DNA from 3 places in the Streptomyces africanus genome. Region 1 is predicted to be linked to each of the others. Evidence: riboswitches for the same ligand, from Rfam matches in the RefSeq annotation. Region 1 holds a riboswitch; each other region holds the start of a gene.
The links. A riboswitch is a leader RNA that binds a small molecule or an ion and turns the genes downstream of it on or off. The one in region 1 is predicted to bind cyclic di-AMP.
Positions count from the first base shown of each region.

Region 2: it holds a riboswitch for cyclic di-AMP, as region 1 does, so the genes downstream of both, QF034_RS19010 (M23 family metallopeptidase) here and QF034_RS24040 (LysM peptidoglycan-binding domain-containing protein) in region 1, are expected to answer to the same signal.
Region 3: it holds a riboswitch for cyclic di-AMP, as region 1 does, so the genes downstream of both, QF034_RS35320 (M23 family metallopeptidase) here and QF034_RS24040 (LysM peptidoglycan-binding domain-containing protein) in region 1, are expected to answer to the same signal.

Region 1 is NZ_JAUSYP010000001.1:5,163,582-5,170,920, reverse strand. It holds gene QF034_RS24065 (flavodoxin family protein) at 1-157, shown strand, start outside; gene QF034_RS24060 (ABC transporter permease) at 177-1,055, opposite strand; gene QF034_RS24055 (ABC transporter ATP-binding protein) at 1,042-2,028, opposite strand; gene QF034_RS24050 (LolA family protein) at 2,070-3,323, opposite strand; gene QF034_RS24045 (polyprenyl synthetase family protein) at 3,555-4,565, opposite strand; cyclic di-AMP (ydaO/yuaA leader) riboswitch at 5,073-5,246, shown strand; gene QF034_RS24040 (LysM peptidoglycan-binding domain-containing protein) at 5,250-6,029, shown strand; gene QF034_RS24035 (HAD family hydrolase) at 5,993-6,841, opposite strand; gene QF034_RS24030 (GNAT family N-acetyltransferase) at 7,034-7,339, shown strand, end outside.
Region 2 is NZ_JAUSYP010000001.1:4,107,750-4,115,088, forward strand. It holds gene QF034_RS19005 (aldo/keto reductase) at 1-945, opposite strand; gene QF034_RS19010 (M23 family metallopeptidase) at 1,064-2,095, opposite strand; cyclic di-AMP (ydaO/yuaA leader) riboswitch at 2,107-2,263, opposite strand; tRNA gene QF034_RS19015 (tRNA-Met) at 2,553-2,626, opposite strand; gene QF034_RS19020 (dihydrofolate reductase family protein) at 2,680-3,852, opposite strand; gene QF034_RS19025 (MarR family winged helix-turn-helix transcriptional regulator) at 3,969-4,484, shown strand; gene QF034_RS19030 (GTP cyclohydrolase II) at 4,637-5,278, shown strand; partial or broken gene QF034_RS19035 (MarR family winged helix-turn-helix transcriptional regulator) at 5,396-5,875, shown strand; gene QF034_RS19040 (ATP-binding SpoIIE family protein phosphatase) at 6,258-7,328, opposite strand; gene QF034_RS19045 (anti-sigma regulatory factor) at 7,328-7,339, opposite strand, start outside.
Region 3 is NZ_JAUSYP010000001.1:7,697,992-7,705,330, forward strand. It holds gene QF034_RS35315 (alpha-galactosidase) at 1-1,814, shown strand, start outside; cyclic di-AMP (ydaO/yuaA leader) riboswitch at 2,125-2,286, shown strand; gene QF034_RS35320 (M23 family metallopeptidase) at 2,291-3,205, shown strand; gene QF034_RS35325 (DUF6250 domain-containing protein) at 3,398-4,114, shown strand; gene QF034_RS35330 (SGNH/GDSL hydrolase family protein) at 4,260-5,045, shown strand; gene QF034_RS35335 (serine hydrolase domain-containing protein) at 5,254-6,351, opposite strand; gene QF034_RS35340 (helix-turn-helix domain-containing protein) at 6,572-7,309, shown strand; gene QF034_RS35345 (TetR/AcrR family transcriptional regulator) at 7,319-7,339, opposite strand, start outside.

The DNA of each region.
Region 1 (7,339 bases):
CAACTCGGCCGCGTACCTGGGGATGCGGTTCGGCGGAGTGCTGCTCGGCAACGGCAGCAAGCCCGGTGACGTGCTGAACGACACCGAGGCACTGACCCGCGCCAAGACGTTCTTCGCGCAGGAGGCGCCCCTGGCCCGCTTCGTGTACGAGGACTGAGCTCTGTCAGGACTGAGCGCTACGCGGTGATGTCCTTCGTGGTGAAGCGCGCCCAGGCCGCCGAGCCGAACACCGCCGCGTACAGGGCCTGGAGGCCGAGGTTCTTCGCCAGGTCGTCCCAGTAGACGGGTTCGCGCATGAGGTCGGCGAAGGACAGCCAGTAGTGCGAGAAGAAGTACGGCTGGAGGGCGTGCAGTTGCGGGATCTGGTCGAGGATCTGGACCGTGATGAGCAGGCCGACGGTGGTCGCCATCGCCGCGATGCCGCTGCCCGTGAGCGTCGAGACGAACAGTCCGAGCGCGGCCACGCCGATCAGTGACGCGGCGACGGCCAGGGCGATCAGCAGGGCTCTGCCCAGCCCCTCGGCGAAGCTGATCTGCGTGCCGGAGATGGTCGTCAGATCGCCGAGCGGGAACAGCAGCGCGCCGACGGTCAGCGCCGAGACGGCCACCACGAGGGTGGCGGCCAGACAGAAGATGACGACGGTCGCGTACTTGGTGAGCAGCAGGCGGGTGCGGCCGGCCGGGGCGACCAGCAGGTAGCGCAGCGTGCCGGCGTTCGACTCGCCGGCGATCGCGTCGCCCGCGACGACACCGATCGCCATCGGCAGGAAGAACGGGAGAGTGGCGGCCAGCGCGGTGAAGACGAGGAACAGGCCGTTGTTGGTGATCTGCGAGATGAACGCCGGTCCCCCACCACCACCGCCGCCGGGCGACGAACCGTCACTCGTCTCCATCTTGACGGCGATGCCGACCAGGACGGGCACGCCCGCCAGCACGGCCAGCAGCGCGAGGGTGCGCCAGCGCCGGAAGGTTGTTGTGAGCTCGCTGCGCAGCAGCCCGAAGGTCCACAGCGGACTCACCGGCCGTACGGCCTCTGCGGCTTCAGCCTGCGACATCGAAACCCTCCCCGGTCAGCGCCACGAACGCGTCCTCCAGCGAGGCCCGTTCGACCGTGAAGCCGCGGACGCGCACACCGGCCGCGACCAGCGCGGCGTTCACGTCGGCGAGGTCGCGGTCCGGCGGTTCGCCGGTCACCCGGTCGTCCGTGACGACGACGTCGCCGACGCCCTGCTCCTTCAGCACCCGGGCCGCCTCCGCCGGGTCCGGCGTCGTCACCACCAGCCGGCCGCGCGCCCCGGCGGACAGCTCGGCGACCGCGCCCTGGGTGATCAGACGGCCCTGCGTCATCACGGCCGCGTGCGTGCAGACCTGCTCGATCTCGTCGAGCAGGTGGGAGGAGAGGAACACGGTCGTGCCGTCCGAGGCCAGCTCCCGTATCAGCGTGCGGATCTCGCGCATGCCCTGCGGGTCGAGGCCGTTGGTCGGCTCGTCGAGCACGAGCAGCCGGCGCGGCTGGAGCAGCGCGGCCGCGAGACCCAGGCGCTGTTTCATGCCCAGTGAGTAGGCCTTGGCCTTCTTGCCCGCGGCGGCCGTCAGGCCCACCCGGTCCAGCGCGGCGGCGACCCGGGCCTTCCGGGAGCGCGGATCGGCGGCCGGGTCGGCGGAGTCGTACCGGATGAGGTTGTCGCGGCCGGAGAGGAAGCCGTAGAGGGCCGGGCCCTCGATGAGGGCGCCGACGTGCGGCAGCACGGCGCGGGTGGCCCGGGGCATGGGCTGCCCGAGCACCGTCGCCGTGCCGGAGGTGGGCTCGATGAGGCCCATCAGCATGCGGATGGTGGTGGTCTTGCCGGAGCCGTTGGGGCCGAGGAAGCCGAAGACGCTGCCCGCCGGGACGGTCAGGTCGAGGCCGTCGACGGCGAGCTGTCCGCCGCGGTAGCGCTTGGTGAGCGCGCGGGTGGCGATGACCGGCTCTCCGGTCTCGGCCCGCGCGCCGCTGTGCTCCGGCTCCGCGGCGGACGGTTCGCCCATCGGCTTCCTCGTTCTCTCCACGTCCCGCAGGGGAGCGGGACTTACTTCCCGGCGTCGGCCGCCTTCACGAGCGCGTCCTTGGTGACCATGCCCACGTAGACCTTGCCGTCGTCCGTGATCAGGGCGTTGACCAGGCGGGTGGAGAAGACCGTGCCCGAGCCGAACTTGCCGGTGACCTTGTCGCCGAGCGAGTTCACGAAGCCGCCGAGGTCGCCGCCGGCCTCGCCGGAGGGCACGCCCTCGCCGCCGGTGTCGAAGGTGGCTATGGAGCTCCAGCCCTCGCCGATGGTCTTCATGCCGTCGAGGCCCTTGCCGAGGTCCTCCCCGGCCTTGGGGGCGTGTTCGCGCGGCCCGCCCTTCTCGAAGCCCTTGCCGAAGTCCTTGTCGGAGCCCTTGCCGGAGCCCTTGCCGGCGTCCTTCTCCTCGGTGACCTTCGCGCCCTTGGGCGGGGTGAAGTCGAAGGTCGACGCGGTCGGCTTGGTGAAGCTGACCTGGGTGAAGCCCGCGTCGACGACGGCGGCGCCGCCGCTCGTCGGGGTCAGCGTGAACTTCAGCGGCATGCCGGTCTTCGCGTCCACGGCGACGGTGACCGCGCCGACGGTCGAGCCGGACTGCTTGGGCTTGATGACCAGCTTGTAGGCGTCCCGGCCGGCGACCTGGGCGGTGCCGTCCACGGTCACGGAGGTCGTGTCGTCGGTGGCCTTCAGGGCCTCCTCGGCGAAGTCCTTCGGCGTGGCCGGCGGCTGCTGGTCCTTCCCGCGCTCCGGGCTGTCGGAGGCGGTGCCGTGGTAGACCTCGTTCGACTTGCTGTCGTAGCCCCAGACGTCCTTGCCGTTGTGGACGATGCTGTACTCGGCGGCGTTCTCCAGCAGCGACAGCTTCTGCTTGTCCGGGCCGTCGGCCGCGACGCGCAGGGTGTGCGTGCCGGAGGCCAGTTCCGTGAGCTTGGCCGTCGGGTCGGCGGAGGAGCCGCCCTGGTCCGGGCTCGCGGCACCGGACATCAGGCTGCTCTCCAGCCCGCCGAGGTCCGGCAGGCCGAGGTCCGTGCTGATCTTCACCGTGCCGGACAGCTGCTCCACGTCCGACTTGGCGATCTTCTCGATGAGCTGCTGGGCGGTGATCTTCGGGAGGTCGGGGTCACCGGAGTCGGCGAGTGCGGGGACCAGCCCGATCGTCGCGGCCGCCACCCCGATCACCGTGACCGGGACGACGTACCGCGCGGCTTTGCGCCGCCCGGAGCGCTGCTCGTCGACCTCCCCGGCGGTCGTGCTGTCGTCGGATGCGTACGGTGCCATGTGTGCCCTACCTCCGTGATCGGCGGCGGCTGTCCGTGTCGTGCACGCACTCGTCCCTGAGCCGCCATTCTCACCCGAACTGGTGAGGAGTGGTGCTTTCCGTGGTGACTATCTGACCAAATCGGCCGGCGAGATACGTCAGACCCCGGGCTCAACTCCACGTACTGCTGCGGTATGACACGAGAGGGCGGCTTCTCCCTCGACCCGTAGGGGTCGTGGGGGAAAAACGCGCTAGCCGGCCCGGTGCACCACCGCGTCGGACAGCTCCACCAGTGCCGTCTTCGCGGCGCACTCGGGCAGCGGCGCCAGTGCCGAGCGGGCGTCCTGGGCGTAGCGGACGGTGTCCTGCCGGGCCTGTTCCAGGGCCGGGTGGGCCCGCAGCAGGCGCAGGGCCTCGGCGTGCCGGTCGTCGTCGGTGAGGTCGGAGTCCAGCAGCTCGCACAGGGCGATGTCGTCCGCGAGCCCGAGCCGGGCCGCGCGCTCGCGCAGCCGCAGCACCGGCAGCGTGGGGATGCCCTCGCGCAGGTCGGTGCCGGGCGTCTTGCCGGACTCGTGGGAGTCGGAGGCGATGTCCAGGACGTCGTCCGCGAGCTGGAAGGCGACGCCGAGCCGTTCGCCGTACTGGGTCAGCACGTCCACGACCGTGTCGTCGGTACCGGACATCATCGCGCCGAACCGGCACGACACCGCCACCAGCGAGCCGGTCTTGCCGCCCAGCACGTCCAGGTAGTGCTCGACCGGGTCGCGGCCGTCCTGCGGTCCGGCCGTCTCCAGGATCTGCCCGGTCACCAGCCGCTCGAACGCCTCGGCCTGCACCCGCACCGCCTCCGGGCCCAGGTCGGCCAGGATGTGCGAGGCGCGGGCGAAGAGGAAGTCACCGGTGAGGACCGCGACGGAGTTGCCCCAGCGGGCGTTCGCGCTCGCCACCCCGCGCCGCACGGTGGCCTCGTCCATCACGTCGTCGTGGTACAGCGTGGCGAGGTGGGTCAGCTCCACGACGACGGCCGACGGCACGATCCCGGGCGCGTACCGGTCGCCGAACTGGGCGGCGAGCATCACGAGCAGCGGACGGAACCGCTTGCCGCCGGCCCGGACCAGGTGCTGGGCGGCCTCCGTGATGAAGGGCACCTCACTCTTGGTGGCCTCGAGCAAGCCTTCCTCGACAGCCGCCAACCCGGCCTGGACATCGGCTTCCAGAGCCTGGTCCCGCACGCTCAGCCCGAACGGCCCGACGTCGGTCACGAGGGGTCTCCTGTCTGCTGGTGTCTGCCGGTGATTACGCGGTTTGTCGATAGGTCGCTGCCATCACTCGAGTCAGCGTATCCGGTCACGTTTCGATCACCACCAGCGCCCGGGGTTACAGGCCGGGTGGTATCCGATCACGACCGCAATGTTTTCGATCAGCTCATAAGAGCAGACATTTATCGACTTACCAGGTGATAGCGAGCTATGCACGATTTGCCGTGTTGGATAAGCGAATTCCCCTAGGTGCAAATTGCCCCACGGACTCGTGATCAGTGAGTTGAATCACGTTATCCCCTGTGACGCCCCACTCCGGCACCGACCCGTACCTCCTTCCGCCGTACGCAAGTTGAGCCTTGGCTTCAGCAAAGGATCAAGCGCCTCATAACCCCCTGACCAAGGTCAACCGCGCGATATGTGACTCCGGTGCTTGTTCCCGACATGTGCTCTCGCATACGTTCCGGGCCTGTCCGGCGGACGCCGAATCCTGCCACCGCCAGGACTCCCCACACGAACCCACTCACTCACGCAGGGCAGGAGCGGGGGACCCAGGTAAGTCGCCGGTCCGCGCAGCGGAACGGCTCGGGGTGAAGCCGCGTACGGCACACAGCGCCGTAGGCGGCCGGGCACCTCCCGGCCCGAACCCGACAGCTCACCTCGCAGGCGCCGGAGAGGAACATCGCCATGCCTCGAGGCAAGCACCGTCGCACCAGAACCAGTCAGCTCACCCGTCGTGTCGTGGCCGCCGGCACCGGCGGAGCGGCCCTCGCCCTGCCGCTGATCGGCGCGACGCAGGCCAGCGCCGCCCAGCCGGCTCAGAGCGCACCCACCGTCGCGCAGTCCGTGCCGCAGGCGGCCCAGCCCGCCACATCCCTCACGTACACCGTCGCCAAGGGCGACTCGCTCGCCCGCATCGCGGACAAGTACGACGTGTCGGGCGGCTGGAAGCAGCTCTACAAGGACAACCGCGCCGCCGTCGGCGACAACCCGCAGCTGATCCACCCGGGTCTGAAGCTCAAGGTGAAGTCGGCCAAGGCGGACGCCGCGAAGAAGACGGCGACCAAGTCCTCCGCCCCCGCCAAGCCGGCCGCGAAGCCCGCCGGTGGCGTCGCCCAGGCCACCCAGGCCTCCGCGAAGACCTACCCGAACAACCTGGACGGCTGGATCCGCGAGGCGCTGGACGTCATGGCGCAGAAGGGGATTCCGGGTTCGTACGACGGCATCTACCGCAACATCATGCGCGAGTCGTCCGGCAACCCCCTGGCGATCAACAACTGGGACTCGAACGCCGCCCAGGGCACGCCGTCCAAGGGTCTGCTCCAGGTCATCGACCCGACCTTCGCCGCCTACCACGTGGCCGGCACCTCCTTCGACCCGTACGACCCGGTCGCCAACATCACGGCGGCCTGCAACTACGCGGCGGCCCGCTACGGCTCGATCGACAACGTCAACGGCCCGTACTGAGCCGTCCCGCCCAGCAGTCGTTCGAGGACGACGGCGATGCCGTCGTCCTCGTTCGACAGGGTGATCTCGTCGGCCACGGCCTTGAGTTCGGGATGCGCGTTGGCCATGGCGACGCCATGGGCGGCCCAGTCGAACATCGGGATGTCGTTGGGCATGTCACCGAAGGCGATGGTGTCCGCCGGCCGCAGCCCCAGGTGCTCGGCGGCCAGCGCCAGGCCGGTGGCCTTGGTGATGCCGCACGGCTGGAGCTCGACGGTGCCGGGCCCCGACATCGTCACCGTCGCCAGTGAACCGACCACCGCGCGGGCCGTCGCCGCCAACTCGTCGTCCGTCAGACTGGGGTGGCGCAGCAGCACCTTGCTGATGGGCTCGCCCCACAGGTCGTCGCGCCGGTCGACCCGTACCGCCGGCAGGGTCGGGTGCGGCATGAGATAGCCGGGCTCGATGAGCGTGAGGCCGTCGACCCCGTCCTGGTCGACCGCGGCGTACACCTGCCCCACCTCGGCCTCGATCTTGCCGAGGGCGGTCTCCGCCAGCTCCCTGTCCAGGGTGATGGACCACAGCAGCCGGTCCGCGCCGGCGTCGTACACCTGCGCGCCCTGCCCGCACACCGCGAGCCCCGTACAGCGGAGGTCGTCCAGGAGCGGCCGCACTCTCGGCGCCGGCCGGCCCGTCACCACGAGGTGCTGGGCACCGGCGTCCCTCACCCGCGTGAGCGCGGCGAGGGACCGGTCGGACAGGGTGTCGTCGCCGCGCAGCAGCGTCCCGTCCAGGTCGGTGGCGATGAGTGAATATGCGATGGGTGCGGCCATGATCAGAGAATACGGACAGCGCGCCCCTCCGTTTCATCGCGCGGCGCACGCCGATTGCCCGGTTGAAGGCCTCTGCACCAGTTGGCAACAACATGGTCCGCTACCTACCGCCGGGGGCGTCTCGGGCGGTACCTTCCAAGTGTCCAGGGGGGACTTGATCGGGGGGTCGAGTTGAGCAGTGGGCGTGTTCGTGTGGCTGTGCCCGGGGAGCTCGGCGAGGGGGAGAAGGAGCGCTGGCGCGCGCTGCGCGCGGCGTCGGAGACACCGCGCAACCCCTTCATGGAACCGGAGTTCACCGCGGCCGTCGGGCTGGTGAGGCCGCAGGCGCGGGTCGCGGTGGTGTACGAGGGGCTGGAGCCGGCCGGCTTTCTGCCCCATGAGCGGGGCCCGTTGGGGCAGGGCCGGGCGATCGGGCTCGGTGTCTCGGACGCGCAGGGCGCGATCCTGCGGCCCGGCCTGCGTCTGGACACGGGCGAACTGCTGCGGGGCTGCTCGCTG
Region 2 (7,339 bases), 1.1 Mb from region 1:
TCAGGCCGAAGCCTGCGTGAGCCGCCCGAGCTCCGCGTCCGTCAGCGTCAGCTCCCCGACCCCGAGCAGCGCGGGCAGCTGCTCCACCGTCCGCGCGGAGGCGATGGGCGCCACCACCGTCGGCTGGGCCGCGAGCCAGGCGAGGGCGACCGTGGCGGCGGGGACGTCGTGGGCCGCGGCGATCTCGTCGAGGGCGGCGAGGACCCGGCGGCCCCGCTCGGTCTGAAGGTGCTGGGCGGCACCGCCCGCCCGCGCGCTGTCGACGGTCGTGCCGGGGCGGTACTTGCCGGTCAGGAAGCCCGACGCGAGCGCGTAGTACGGGACGGCCGCCAGGCCGGTCCGCGCGGCGAGGTCCTGGAGCTCGCCCTCGTAGGTGTCGCGGGAGACCAGGTTGTAGTGGGGTTGGAGGGCCACATACCGGGCGAGCCCCTCGCGGTCGGAGAACTCCAGGGAGGCCCGCAGCCGCTCCGCGGAGATGTTGGAGGCGGCGATGTGCCGCACCTTCCCGGCCGTCACGAGTTCGTCGAGCGCGCCGATGATCTCCTCCACCGGCACGTCGGGCTTGTCGAAGTGGGTGTAGTAGAGGTCGATGTAGTCGGTGCCGAGGCGCCGCAGGGAGGCGTCGGCGGCGGCCTTGATGTTGGCGGCGGACAGGCCCTGGAACTCGGGGTGCTGGCTGACCTTCGTGGCGACGACGACGTCCGCGCGGTTGCCGCGCGACGTCAGCCACTTGCCGAGGACGGTCTCGGACTCGCCTCCCTGGTTGCCGTCCACCCACGCCGAGTAGACGTCGGCGGAGTCGACGAAGTTGCCGCCGGCGGCGGTGTACGCGTCGAGGACGGCGAACGACTGTGCCTCGTCGGCGGTCCAGCCGAAGACGTTACCGCCGAGGGCGAGCGGGAAGACCTCGAGGTCGGAGGAGCCGAGCTTGCGAAGAGAAGTCATGCTTCGTGTCAACGGCCGTACGGGGGAGACGCATTCCACAGCGGACGCAAAAGTCCCGTGACCGCCCCCTGCACGCTCCCCGCACGAACTCCCCGCGGGAAGCCCGGAACGCCGGCGCTCAGATGTTCAGGCCCTTGCCCCGCAGCCACGCCATCGGGTCGATGCCGCTGTTGGACCCTCCGGTGTGGACCTCGAGGTGCAGATGCGCCCCGGTGACGTTGCCGGTCGCACCCACGCGGCCGATGACGTCGCCCGTGCTGACCTTCTGGCCGACGCTGACGCCGATGGACGACTGGTGCGCGTACCAGATCTCCGTGCCGTCATCGAGGGTCAGGACCGTCTTGTAGCCGTACGACCCGTTCCAGCCGGCCTCGGTGATGGTGCCGCTGTGCACCGCCTTGATGGGCGTGCCCGTGGGGGCGGCGAAGTCGAGGCCGGTGTGGTAGCCGGAGGACCAGTAGGCGCCGGCCTGACCGAAGGTCGAGGTGATGGTGTACGCGGAGGTGGGCAGCGTGTACTGCTTGGCGAGGGCGGCGAGCCGCTCGGCCTCGGCCTTCTTCCGGGCCTCCTCCTCCGCCTTCTTCTTGGCTTCGGCGGCCTTGGCCTTGGCTTCCTTCTCGGCCTTGGCGGCGGCCTCCGCAGCCGCCTTCCGGGCGGCTTCGGCGGAGTCCTGCGCGGCCTTGGTCTCGATCTGTTCCTGCTGGTGCTCGACCTGCGCCATGATCCGGGCGCGCAGTGCCTCACCGGCGCCGGAGGTGCCCTGCTCGGTGTCGGCGGACGCCGTGGCGAGGTCGCTGAGCGGGGTGGCGGAGCCTTCGGGGGTGTCGTCGTCCGAGATGAGGGAACCCACCGAGGGCAGGTCCGGAACGGAGATCGACACCGGCGGCTTGCCGGTCTGGGCGCTGGCCATGCCGCCCGCGCCCACGGCGGCTATGACGCCGACGCCCAGGACGGTGGAGCTGCGCGCGAGTCCTCCGCCGCGCTGCTTGGTGACGCGATGCCGGCCACGGATGGGGCGGATGGACTCCGCGGTGGGGTTCCATTCCTGGAACGGGCCCTCGTCGGTGTGCTGACCGCCGTAGCCGAAGGTTTCGGTGTCGCGCTGGTTCGGCGCGGACGGGGCCGCGGGGGCAGGCCGGTTGGACGCCACGTGGGCGTACTCCTTTCCTTCCTTCTCGCCTACCGGGTTAGCTGACGGGTTCGGAGCAGGAAGGTCTCCTACGCGCGTATACCGGCCGTGCTTCCACGGCGGCATCCGCTCGATTCACCCCAAGTGGTGGTTCCCCGGTTCCCTTTCGGGATTCGGCGCGTGCGCACGGAGCCGCCTTCTGTGACGGCTGGGACGACCGCGCTGCGTTATCGAACGTTAATAGACGCGCGGTGGGTATTCCAGCGGTTCCGCTTGATCATTAACCTTTTTCGCGCGGACCAATCTCCCATGACCGGTCCAAAACGGGCGAGTTGACCGCTGCGTAAGTGACTCACGGGTTTTGACGGTGCGTCAGTTGTGATGCGAAGCGGTGCGATTCACTCACCGACAGTAATGGCGAGCCCAGAGAAAACACCGAGGGCCGGAACCCTTTCGGATTCCGGCCCTCGGCCTTCAGTAGCGGGGACAGGATTTGAACCTGCGACCTCTGGGTTATGAGCCCAGCGAGCTACCGAGCTGCTCCACCCCGCGTCGTTGTGACTCCAGTGTACGCCATCCGCGGGACCGCTCGCGCACACCGGTGCTCAGCGGCGGCGCGGCAGGTGTCGGTTGGGTGCCTTGGCCTGCTCCTCGTGCTCCGGGAGGACGAGGACCTCCACTCCCCGGGCCGCCAGGAGGCCGCTGCCGTCGGCGTCCGCCACGAAGGTGTCCGGCTCGCGCCAGGCCGTGACCACGCGCTGTACGCCCGCGTCGAGGATCAGCCGGGCGCAGGGTGCGGGGCGGGAGGCCCGGCGGGCGCAGGGCTCCAGGCTGCTGTAGACCGTCGCGCCGGCGAGCCTGGGGTCGGCCGGGTCGAGCTTGGCCAGGGCCGCCTCCTCGGCGTGCACGACCGGATCGCCGCCTTCGCGGGAGTGGCCGCGGGCCAGTTCCGTGCCGTCGGCCGCGACGACCACCGCGCCGACGCTGAACGCCGTGTCCGACGGCGGGCACTGTGCGGCCAGTTCGCAGGCGAGGGCCAGCCAGTGGTGGTCGGCGGCGGCGGGCAGGGGGCCGGTGCCGGGGGCGGTCGGCTCGTAGCGCATGAGGACGACGTCCTCGATCCGCCGGGTCTCCAGCAGCCGGAGCCGCCCGGACTGGTAGCCGCCGGGTCCGAAGAGGCGGGGTGCCTCGGGGTCGCCCACGAAGAGCGGGGCGAGGACCAGCTGGAGTTCGTCGGCGAGGCCCTGGGTGAGGAGCTGGGTGTGGATCAGGCCGCCGCCCTCGACCATGAGCCGTCGTACGCCCCGGACGTCGTGCAGGTGGGTGAGGAGCCGCCGCCAGTCGAGGTCGGCGCCGAGCGGGACGACGTCGGTGGCATCGGTGGCATGGGTGCCATCGGTGGCATCGGTGGCGAGGCCGAGGGCACGGGCGCGTTCTGCGCCCTTGTCGGTGGTGTAGAGGACCTTCTGTCCGCCGGTGTGCCAGAAATGTGCCGCCGGGTCGAGGTCGCCGGAGCCGCTGACCGTGACCTTGAGGGGGTACTCCGGCCGGCCGGCGGCCGTGCGGGCGGCGCGCCGCTCGGGTGAGTTGACCAGCAGGCGCGGGTTGTCGGCGCGGACGGTGCCGGCGCCGATCAGGATCGCGTCGACGGACGCCCGGACCTCGTCGACCCGGTCGAAGTCGGCCCGGCTGGACAGGAGCAGGCGTTCGGGGCCGGTGTCGTCCAGGTAGCCGTCGAGGGAGACGGCGGCGGACAGCAGGACGTACGGATGGGGCATCGACGCTCCCGGCTCGTGGAAACTTGTGGCGGACGGCGGACGGCGGACGGCGGACGGCGGACGGCGGACTGACGGGCGGGCTTGGTTCAAGTTTGAAACAAACCTACACTGGCGGCATGACGACTCGCTGGCTCACCCCTGAGGAGCAACGCGCCTGGCGCGCGTACATCGCCGCCTCCTCACTCCTGGAGGACGCGATCGACCGGCAGCTCCAGCAGGACGCCGGCATGCCGCACCTGTACTACTCCATCCTGTCCGTCCTGTCGGAGTCCCCCGAGCGGCGGCTGCGCATGACCGATCTCGCCGAGCGGCTGAAGATCACCCGCAGCCGGCTGACGTACGCGGTGACACGGCTGGAGAAGGACGGCATGGTGCGGCGCGAGGCCTGCCGGCACGACAAGCGGGGCAGCATCGCGGCCCTGACGGACGACGGGTTCGCCGTGCTGGACCGGGCGGCGCCCGGGCATGTCGAGACCGTGCGGAGCTTCCTGTTCGACCGGCTCAGCGAGGAGCAGGTGGGGCAACTGGAGGAGATCTCCACGGCGATCGCGCAGGGGCTCCAGGAGGACGGGGCGCGGCCGGCGTCGGACGACGTGCCGTGGCGGCGGAGGTCCTCGACAGCCTGTTCGTGACTCACGTCACTGCGGACCTCGATCTCACCGCTTCTCGTTGCTTCAAATTTAAAGCAAGGGTAGGGTTCCGGACGTGGATCTGCTTCAAATCTGAAGCAGACTGCAAGCCTACGGCTGTGCAGCCGAACAGGAACGGAACCCGGAGGCCCCGCATGCCCGACACCCCCGCTGTCCTCGCCACCCCGCGCTCCCGCGTCCGGGTCCCGCTGCGCTTCCACGACGGCTACGAGGTCGACGCCGAAGTCGTCACCTTCCACGGCCTGGCCGACGGCCAGGAGCACGTGGCCGTCGTCCTGGGCGAGCCCGGCCCGGTTCCGCTGGTGCGGCTGCACTCCGAGTGCCTGACCGGGGACGTGTTCGGCTCGGCCCGTTGCGACTGCGGCCCGCAGCTGCGCGAGGCCGTCGAGCGCATAGCCGAACGCGGCGGCGTGCTCCTCTACCTCCGCCAGGAGGGCCGGGGCATCGGCCTCTACAACAAGCTCGACGCGTACGCCCTCCAGGACGAGGGCCTCGACACCTACGAGGCCAACGCGGCCCTGGGGCTGCCGGAGGACGCCCGCGACTACACGGCGGCGGCCCAGATGCTCCGGGCCCTGGGCATCGGCGAGCTGGACCTGCTCTCCAACAACCCCGACAAGGCCGCCCAGCTGCGCGACCTGGGCGTGGCCGTCCGCGACCGCGTCCCCACGGGCGTCTTCACCACCGCACACAACGTCCGGTACCTGCGCGCGAAGGTCCTCCAGACCCAGCACACGCTGCCGCTCGCCGCGCTGACGGGGCTCAGCGCGGGCTGAGCCTCCCGGCCCGGCCGGGTGCGCGAACGGGGCGGCTTGTCCCTCGGCTCATCGGGTACAGCCTTTGAAAGAGGGCGACCTCTGCAGTACCCGGAGCTTATGGAAAGTGACCGTTTCGTGACCGATCTCGGCGGCCCCGGCGACCCCCGGGCGAGGAGACGGGGTGATGGCCCGGAGGCCCTCGCGGCACAGATCGCCGACGCCGTGGAGAGCCTGACGGCCCTGTGGTCGGTCGCCGCCCAGGACGCGTCCCTGCGGCTGTCCCTGCACCAGCTGCGGGCGCTGCGCACCCTGGAGGCGGCGCCCGGCCTGAACCTGACGGCCCTGGCGGACCGGCTGGACATCGGCCTCCCCACGGCCAGCCGCCTCTGCGACCGCCTGGCGGCGGCCGGCCTCCTGGAACGCACCCTGCACCCCGGCACCCGCCGCGAGGTACAGCTCTGGCTCACCACGCACGGGCAGCACGTCCTGGGCGAGGTCGCCGGCCGCCGGGCACGGGCTCTGGCCACGGCACTGGCGGCGATGGAACCGGCGGAACGGGTGGCGCTGAGCCGGGGGTTGCGAGGGTTTCTGGCGGCACGGGGCGCGGGGGAGCCGCGCGTCGACGGGGCCGAGTGGGGTGACTGGGCGCACGGGGGTGAGGGGGCCGGCGGGGCTGAGCGGGGTGACCGGGCCCACGGGGGTGACGGGGCCGATGGGACCGACCGGGGTGCCCGGATCGACGGGACCGACCGAGATGACCGGTCCCAGGGGACCGGCCGAGGTGACCGCACCGACGGAGATGACCGGACCGACCGGACCCACAGAGATGACCGGCCCGACCGGACCGACCGGACCCACGGAGATGACGGCACCGACCTGGCCAACCGGACCGACCGGCGTCACCGCACCCACGCGGCCGACCCCACTCGCGGGACCGACCCGCCCGGCGGGACCGACCCAACCAGCCGCCCGTAACAGCGGCAGGCAGATCCGCCCCTCAGCCCCCCGCCCCGTGACGGCCCCAGACGCCCCCACCCCCGCCCAACACCGCCACACACGTGTCGTCCCGCACCGGGCGGGCCGCGCTGCCCGCGTCGCGGAGGACCGTCGCGGCCACCACCGCCGGGTCGCAGCCGAGGAGCACGGTGTCGTCGGGGGGCGTCCAGCGGCCGGGCAGGCCGTCGCTGTGCAGGACGAGCAGGCTGTCGTCCTGCCACGGCTCCCGCTGCACGGACACGGACGCGGGGGCCTGCGCGCCCACGATGCCGGGCTGGGACAGCATCGCCTTCCAGGTGCCGTCGGTGCGCAGCCGGGCGCCGACGTTGCCGATCCCGGCGAACTGCAACCGCCCTGACCCGAGCTCCAGTTGGGCCACGGCGACGGCCGCGCCCCGGGTGCGGCGCAGGGACCGGCCCAGATGCCGCAGCATCTCGGCGGGCGGCCGGTCGGCCACGTCGCGCAGCGCGTCCACGGCGGCGCCCGACGCCTCCGCGGCCTTCGGTCCGTGACCGAGCCCGTCGGCGAGCAGGAGGGTGTGGCGGTCGCCGGCGCAGACCCGGCTCCAGGCGTCGCCGGAGTACTCGGCCCGGCCGAGGGGGACGTTGACGCCACCGGCGCGCGGCTCCCGCGGGGGCGTCCGGTACCGGTCGGCGGGGGGTTCGTGGTCGATACGGGCCATGGCCACGGTGCCCCGGCCGGGGACGCTGTGCAGGTCGAAGTCGTTCGCTATGCGCCGGCACGTGCCGAGGCCCGCGCCCAGCGAAGCCGCGGTGGTGTAGCCGTCGCGCATCGCCGCCGCGACGTCCGCGATGCCCGGGCCGTGGTCGAGCGCGACGAGCTGCACGGACGGGCGCCGGCCATCGGCGGGTGCGCGCTCGACGAGGTTGATGAGGACGTACCCGCCGTCCGCGTGCCGCACCAGGTTGGTCGCCAGCTCCGTCGCCACCAGCGCGGCGGTCGCGATGCGGTGCGGGCCGAGCCCGGCGCACGCACCGGCCGCCTCGGCCGCGACCCGGACGTCCCGCACCCGGGTCGAGTCGTCGACCGGCACGTCCCACACCCTGCTCATCACGGCCCCGG
Region 3 (7,339 bases), 2.5 Mb from region 1:
GGCGCGGCACGGAGTGGACCTACGAGGGTCATGACACCGAGGACGGTGAGCTGCGGCTGCGCTTCCGCGACGGCGGCCTGGCCATCACGCTGCACTACCGGATGCCCCCCTCGACGGACGTCGTCGAACGCTGGGTGACCCTCGACAACCACGGGCCCGCCGTCGAGGTGCTGCGCGCCGACTCCGCCACCTGGACCCTGCCCGACCGCGACACCTGGCGGCTGTCCCAGCTGCACGGCCGCTGGGGCGCCGAGTCCCGGCTGGAACGCTCCGGCCTCACCCACGGCGAGAAGGTCATCGGCAGCCGCCGCGGCCACACCGGCCACCAGCACCTGCCCTGGGTCGCGCTCGACACCGACGCGACCGAGGAGCACGGCGAGGTCTACGGATGCGCCCTGGGCTGGTCCGGGTCCTGGCGGATCGCCGTCGCCCAGCTCCCGGACGCACGCGTGCAGATCACCGGCGGGGCCGGGTACGACGACTCGGGCCTGCTGATGCTGGGCACGGGGGAGTCGTACACGACCCCCGTCTTCGCCGGGCTGTGGAGCGACGGCGGCCACGGCGGGGCCAGCCGCGCCTGGCACGCCTACCAGCGGACGTACGTGATCCCGGACGCCGACCAGGACCGGCCGGTGCTGTTCAACTCCTGGGAGGCCACCGAGTTCGACATCTCCGAGGAGCAGCAGCGGGCGCTCGCCGAGCGGGCCGCCGCCATGGGCGTCGAACTGTTCGTGGTCGACGACGGCTGGTTCGGGGCGCGCACCAGTGACCGGGCCGGACTCGGCGACTGGACCCCCAACCCCGACCGCTTCCCGGGCGGCCTCAAGCCGCTCGCCGAGCACGTGCACGGCCTCGGTATGCAGTTCGGCATCTGGGTCGAGCCGGAGATGGTCAACCCGGACAGCGACCTGTACCGCGCACACCCGGACTGGGTGCAGTACCAACCGGGACGAAAGCGGACGGAGTTCCGTAATCAGCTCGTACTGAACCTCGCCCGCGAGGGCGTCCAGGAGTACCTCTGGGAGCAGCTCGACGGGCTCCTGTCCAGCGCCCCGATCGACTACGTCAAGTGGGACTTCAACCGCTGCTTCACCGACGCAGGCTGGCCGGACGACCCCTACCCGCAGCGGCTGTGGGTCGACCACGTCCATGCCCTGTACGGCCTGCTGGACCGGCTGCGGGCCGCCCACCCCCAAGTGGCCTTCGAGTCCTGCTCGGGCGGCGGCGGCCGGATCGACCTCGGCGTGCTCGGACGCACGGACCAGGTGTGGACCTCGGACAACACCGACCCGCTCGACCGGCTCGCGATCCAGCACGGCTTCAGCCAGATCCACCCGGCCCGGGTCATGGCCGCCTGGGTCACCGACAGCCCGAACGCCATGCTCAACCAGCGGGCCAGCTCCCTGCGGTTCCGGTTCGTCAGCGCCATGGCCGGGGTGCTCGGGGTCGGCGGCGACCTCACGAAGTGGACGGAGCGGGACCTCGCCGAGGCGCGGGACTGGGTGGAGCTCTACAAGGAGATCAGGCCCGTGGTGCAGCGCGGCGACCTGTACCGGCTGCGCCCGCCGGAGGGTGGCCTGAGCGCCGTGCAGTACGCCCTCGGCGACAAGACCGTCGTCCTCGCCTGGCTCCAGGCGCAGCGCTACGGCGAGCCCGTTCCGGCGCTCCGGCTGCGGGGCCTCGACCCCGCGGCATCGTACGAATGCCTCGAAACGGGCGAAGTTCACCGGGGTGCCGTGCTGCTCCACCACGGGCTGCGGGTCGGTCTGCGCGGGGATCTGGACGCCACTGTCGTCCGACTTAAGCGCAAGTAGCCCTTCTGTCCGAATAGGGAGCGCTTCGGGTATTTAGGCATAACGTGCCCCGACTGTAAAGGAGATGAGGTCGGGGTGCGTGAGCATCGTCATATTCGTGACGATGTGTTGTTGCCATGTGCACGTAATTCTGGCGTTATTCAGGGGTATTGCGGGATGCGGGAGATCGGTAATCCACGCTCCGTGACGGAAAAGGTGTCGGCGCGTCAAGAAAAACGCCGTCAGAGGCAACCGCAAGCTTGTTCCTTTGCGTCCTGGTCGCTTACCTTCCACACCAATCCGGACGGACGCCTAATCCTGCCGCCGCCCGGAGCCCCACACGCTGACCCGACGTACGGCAGGAGCGGGGGACCCACAGGTAAGACGCCTGTTCCGGTTCCCGGAACGGCTTGGGGTTAAGCCGCGCCTCCGCGTGGCCGGGCATCTCCAGTCCGCACCCGACAGCTCACCTCGCAGGCGACGGAGAGGAATTCGCCATGCCCGCGAAGGGTAAGCACCGCCGCCCGAAGTCCCAGCGTTTCACCCGCTCCATCGCCGTCGCCGGAACCGGTGGGGCCGCTCTCGCCCTTCCGCTCATGGGGGCCGCCGGCGCCCATGCCGCCACCCCGCAGTCGACTCCGGAAAAGGCCGTCCAGTCCGCTCCGGCCGCCGGGAAGAAGGCCGCCGAAAAGGCCACGGGCGCCCGCTCGTACACCGTGCGGGCCGGTGACTGTCTCGCGAAGATCGCCGACGAGCAGAACGTCGACGGGGGCTGGAAGAAGCTCTACGCGGACAACCGTGACGCCGTCGGCGACGACCCGTCGCTGATCCACCCGGGGCTGAGGCTGGCGATCGGCAAGAAGGCGGTGAGCGCCCCGAAGGCCTCTGCCCCGTCCGCGCCGAAGGCCTCGGCCCCGAAGCCGTCCGCCGCCGAGTCGGCCCCGAAGGCGGAGACCGCCGCCAAGCCGGCCGCCGCCAAGCCCGCCGCCGAGAGCAACTCCAGTGGTTTCACTCTCCCGGTGACCGGTGCCACCGTCGGTACGCCGTACCACATGGCCGGCAGCATGTGGTCCAGCGGCTACCACACCGGTGTCGACTTCGTCGTCCCGACCGGCACCTCGCTGAAGGCCGTCGGCGCGGGCACGGTCGTCTCCGCCGGCTGGGGCGGCGCGTACGGCAACCAGGTCGTCATCAAGCTCGCCGACGGCTACTACGCCCAGTACGCCCACCTGTCCCAGCTCTCCGTCTCGGCCGGCCAGACCGTGACGGCCGGGCAGCAGGTCGGACTGTCGGGCGCCACCGGCAACGTGACGGGACCGCACCTGCACTTCGAGATCCGCACCACGCCGGACTACGGCTCGGACGTGGACCCGGTCGCCTTCCTGCGCTCGCACGGCGTCTCCGTCGGCTGACCGACCGCACCACCACCCGCCTGACACGCGACCGAAGGCCGGACCCCGATCCCCGGGTCCGGCCTTCGGTGTGTGCGGGTGCTGATCGGGCCAAGGGATCGACAGCGGGCGGCAGTTGGGACAGAGTGATCCCGACCGGAGTGCAAGCGCTTTCTGGAGCCTTCCAGGCGGATCCCCGAGGAGACGTGTCCCGTGCCGACCACTCGTAGAGCGTTCGCAGGCCTGGCCGCCGGAGCCGCCCTGGCGGCCCTCGTTCCGACGGGCGCCGCGTACGCCGCGCCCCGGCGCCATCGCCTCATCGCCCATGACGACTTCTGCCACGGCCTCGGCCAGTGGGCGACCGAACTCCAGGACGGCGGCACCGTCACCGCCTCTCGCGGCGTTCTGGAGATCGACGTGCCGAGCGGGGCGACCGTGTGGTTCAGGCGGCGGCTCGAAGGCCCGTACGTCCTTGAGTACACCGCCACGCCTGTCTCCGAGGGCGGGGTCAACGACCGGGTCTCGGACCTCAACAACTTCTGGAACGCGACCGACGTCCGCTCCCCGGGAGATCTCTTCGCCACGCCGCGCGGTGGGGCGCTGGAGGAGTACGACCACCTGACGACGTACTACGCCGGTTTCGGGGCCAACTACAACACCACGACCCGGCTGCGGCGGTACGTCGGGGAGCCCGGTGTCCGGCCCCTGATCTACGACTACACCGAGCCGCTTCTGGTGCCGGGTGAGCCGAACCGGGTGCGGATCGTCTCCGACGGTTCGACGGTGCGGTGGTGGAACAACGGGAGGCTCGTGTTCGACTACAGCGATCCGGAGCCGTACACGGGTGGGCACTTCGGCTTCCGGACCGTGTGGAGTCACTTCCGGATCGCGGGATTCCGGGTGTGGCGACAGACCCCCCGACATCGCTGACGGGTGGCCTATTCCGGAGTTGGTGAACACTTTAGGAGTGGCTTATCTCACCGTCCGTCAACCCCTTCCTACGGTCGCGTAAGTCACATTCGAAGGTGAATCATGTGCTGCTGTGGCAGACGATTCGAAGAGTGACAGCAGAGCAGTGATCGGGTCGTACGTGGCGGTGGGGGACAGCTTCACCGAGGGCGTCGGTGATCCCGGCCCCGACGGGGCGTTCGTCGGCTGGGCCGACCGGTTCGCCGTCCTGCTCGCCGACCGCCGGCCAGAAGGCGACTTCCAGTACACCAACCTCGCCGTGCGCGGGAAGCTCCTCGACCAGATCGTGGCGGACCAGGTTCCGCGGGCCGTCGACATGGCCCCGGACCTCGTCTCGTTCTGCGCCGGGGGCAACGACATCCTCCGGCCGGGTACCGACCCGGACGAGGTGGCCGAGCGCTTCGAGCGGGCCCTTGTGCGGCTCACCGCCGTGGCCGGCACGGTGATGGTGACGACCGGGTTCGACACGCGTGGGGTGCCCGTGCTCAAGCACCTGCGCGGCAAGATCGCGACGTACAACGGGCATGTCCGGGCCATCGCCGACCGGTACGGCTGCCCGGTGCTCGACCTGTGGTCCCTGCGCAGTGTGCAGGACCGCAGGGCCTGGGACGCCGACCGGCTGCACCTGTCGCCCGAGGGGCACACGCGGGTGGCGCTCCGCGCGGGGCAGGTGCTCGGGCTGGAGGTTCCGGCGGACCCGGAGCAGCCGTGGCCGCCGCTGCCGGCTCGGGGGCCTCTCGAGGTGCGGCGGGACGACGTGCACTGGGCGCGGGAGTTTCTGGTGCCGTGGATCGGGCGGCGGCTGCGTGGGGAGTCGTCGGGGGATCACGTGACGGCGAAGGGGGCGCTGTCGCCGGAGGACATCAGGATGCGGATCGCTTCGGTGGCGTGACGCCAGCGGCTGCGGCCGCCGTTCGCCTGCGGCTGGCTTGTGGGTCGGGGCCGCGCCGGGGCGTGTCCGTCCTCGGAACGGCGCGATGGGGTCACACACCGACTGACTGGCGTTGACGCGCCAACCGCTGCGGGAGGCCCCCCGCCACGTCCCCTTCCGTGCGTGCGCGGCTGCGGGCGTGTCTCGGCTGCTCCCCGACCCTTCCGGCTCAGCCCGTCGACGCGGTCCGCTCGGTCCGACCGCCGCCGAACACCTCCTTGACGAGCCTCTGTGTCGCCTTCTGGAACGGCTCGGCCAGGGACATCGCTGCGTCGTCCACGTAGTTCAGCGCGGCGGTCAGGGTCTTGCTGCCGTCGGGCGTGCTGTACATCAGCGCCGCGTGGCCCGTGATGCCGCCGTTGTGGGTGATGATCGTGCCGCCGGCTTCCGTGTCCTGGACGAACACCCCCAGGCCGTAGCCCGCCTTGGGATGCGACGTGCACATCTCGGCCAGCAGCGGGGCCGGCAGGAGCTTGCCCGCCAGGAGCGCGGAGATGAACGTGTGCAGGTCCTGGGTGGTCGAGATCATGTCACCGCCGCCGGAGATCCAGGAGGGGTTCTGGCGGGTGACGTCCACCGTCTTCTGCCGGCCGTCCTCCTCCTCGTACCGGTAGTAGGCGTGGGCGTGCGGCTCGGGGACCTCCTGCTGGGTGTACGGCGCCACGGTGCCCGACAGTCCGAGCGGCCCCAGGATCCGCCGCTGCATCTCATCGGCCAGTGGGCAGCCGGCGACCTTCTCGATCAGCAGCTTGGCCAGCACGTAGTTGGTGTTGGAGTAACTCCAGTCCGTCCCCGGCTCGAACCGCGCCGGCTTGGACAACGCCAGCCGTACCAGCTCTTCCGGCCGGTAGGTCTTGAATCGGTTGTCCACCCACTCCATGCCGGTGACGGGGATGCCCGGCGCGAACGTCCCGTCGTCGTAGAACTCGCCGGTGAAGTTGAACACCCCGCTGGTGTGCTGGAGCACCATCCGGACGGTGATCCGCCGGTCCAGCCCGAACTCGGGCAGGTAGTCGTCCGCCGGTGTGTCCAGCCCGATCCTGCCCTCGGCCACCAGTTGCAGCACCAGGGTCGCGATGAAGGTCTTGGTGTTGCTGCCGATCCGGCAGTGTCCGTCGGTCGGCGGCTCGGCGCTCTCACCCAGCTCGCCCAAGCCGGCGCTGCCGACCCACTCGCCCTGCTCGTCGTGCACACGCAGCTGCACCCCGGTGAAACCGGAATCGACGATCTCCTGAATGGCCTTCTGCAACTCCGGGCGGTCCGCCATTGTGCTCTCCTTGGGCTCGTTGTTTCGATGAATGGAAAGCTACGTTGCGTTCGCGAGTGCGGCAACGCAGTCGTTGCGTACAGATGTTGTAATCGCTGGTGAAGGCCGAGAAATCGTTGCAATGGCTGTGAAATCAATGCAACGAGTGAGGTCCGATCGTTGCAATGGTTGGACAATTAACGCTATGCTGCCGGCACCCAGGAGCGCTAAGGAGTTCGCTATGCCGGGAGGCAGGCTCACCCAGCAGGAACGTCAGCAGATCGCGCAGGGGCTGGGTGATGGTCTCGCCTACGCGGAGATCGCCAGGCGTCTCGGGCGGCCGACCTCGACGGTCACGCGTGAGGTGATGCGCAACGGCGGCCCGACCGCCTACCGTGCCGACCTGGCCCACCGCGCCACCGAGCGCCGGACCCACCGGCGCAGGCAGGCCGCTCCCCGGGGGGCGCAGGCGCCCGCGCCGGCCCACGGACGTGATGTCGAGGCCGTGCGCGAGTACGAGGAGATGTTCACCACCCTCCTCATGCAGCAGGGCCTGCCCAAGATGATGTCCCGGGTGCTGACCTGCCTCTACACCACCGACGCGGGCAGCCTCACCGCGTCCGAACTCGTCCGGCACCTTCAGGTCAGCCCGGCCTCCGTGTCCAAGGCGGTCGCGTTCCTGGAGAGTCAGGGGCTCATCCGCCGGGAGCGCGGCGAGGGCCGCCGCGAGCGCTACGCCGTCGACGACGACGTCTTCTACCAGTCGATGATCGCCAGCGCCCGGTCCAGCGCCCAACTGGCCGCGGCCGCACGGCAGGGCGTCGGCGTCCTCGGTTCCGACACGCCGGCCGCCACCCGCCTCGAGAACATCGCCCGCTTCGTCGACTTCGTCGCCGAGAGCCTCATCCGTGCCGCAGAGCAGGCCCGTGAGGTGCTCCACAGCAAACCCGAGACGAGCTCAGGCGGCACCGTCGGATAGACGGCTCGGTCAGGGCCGGGTCAAGGCCGC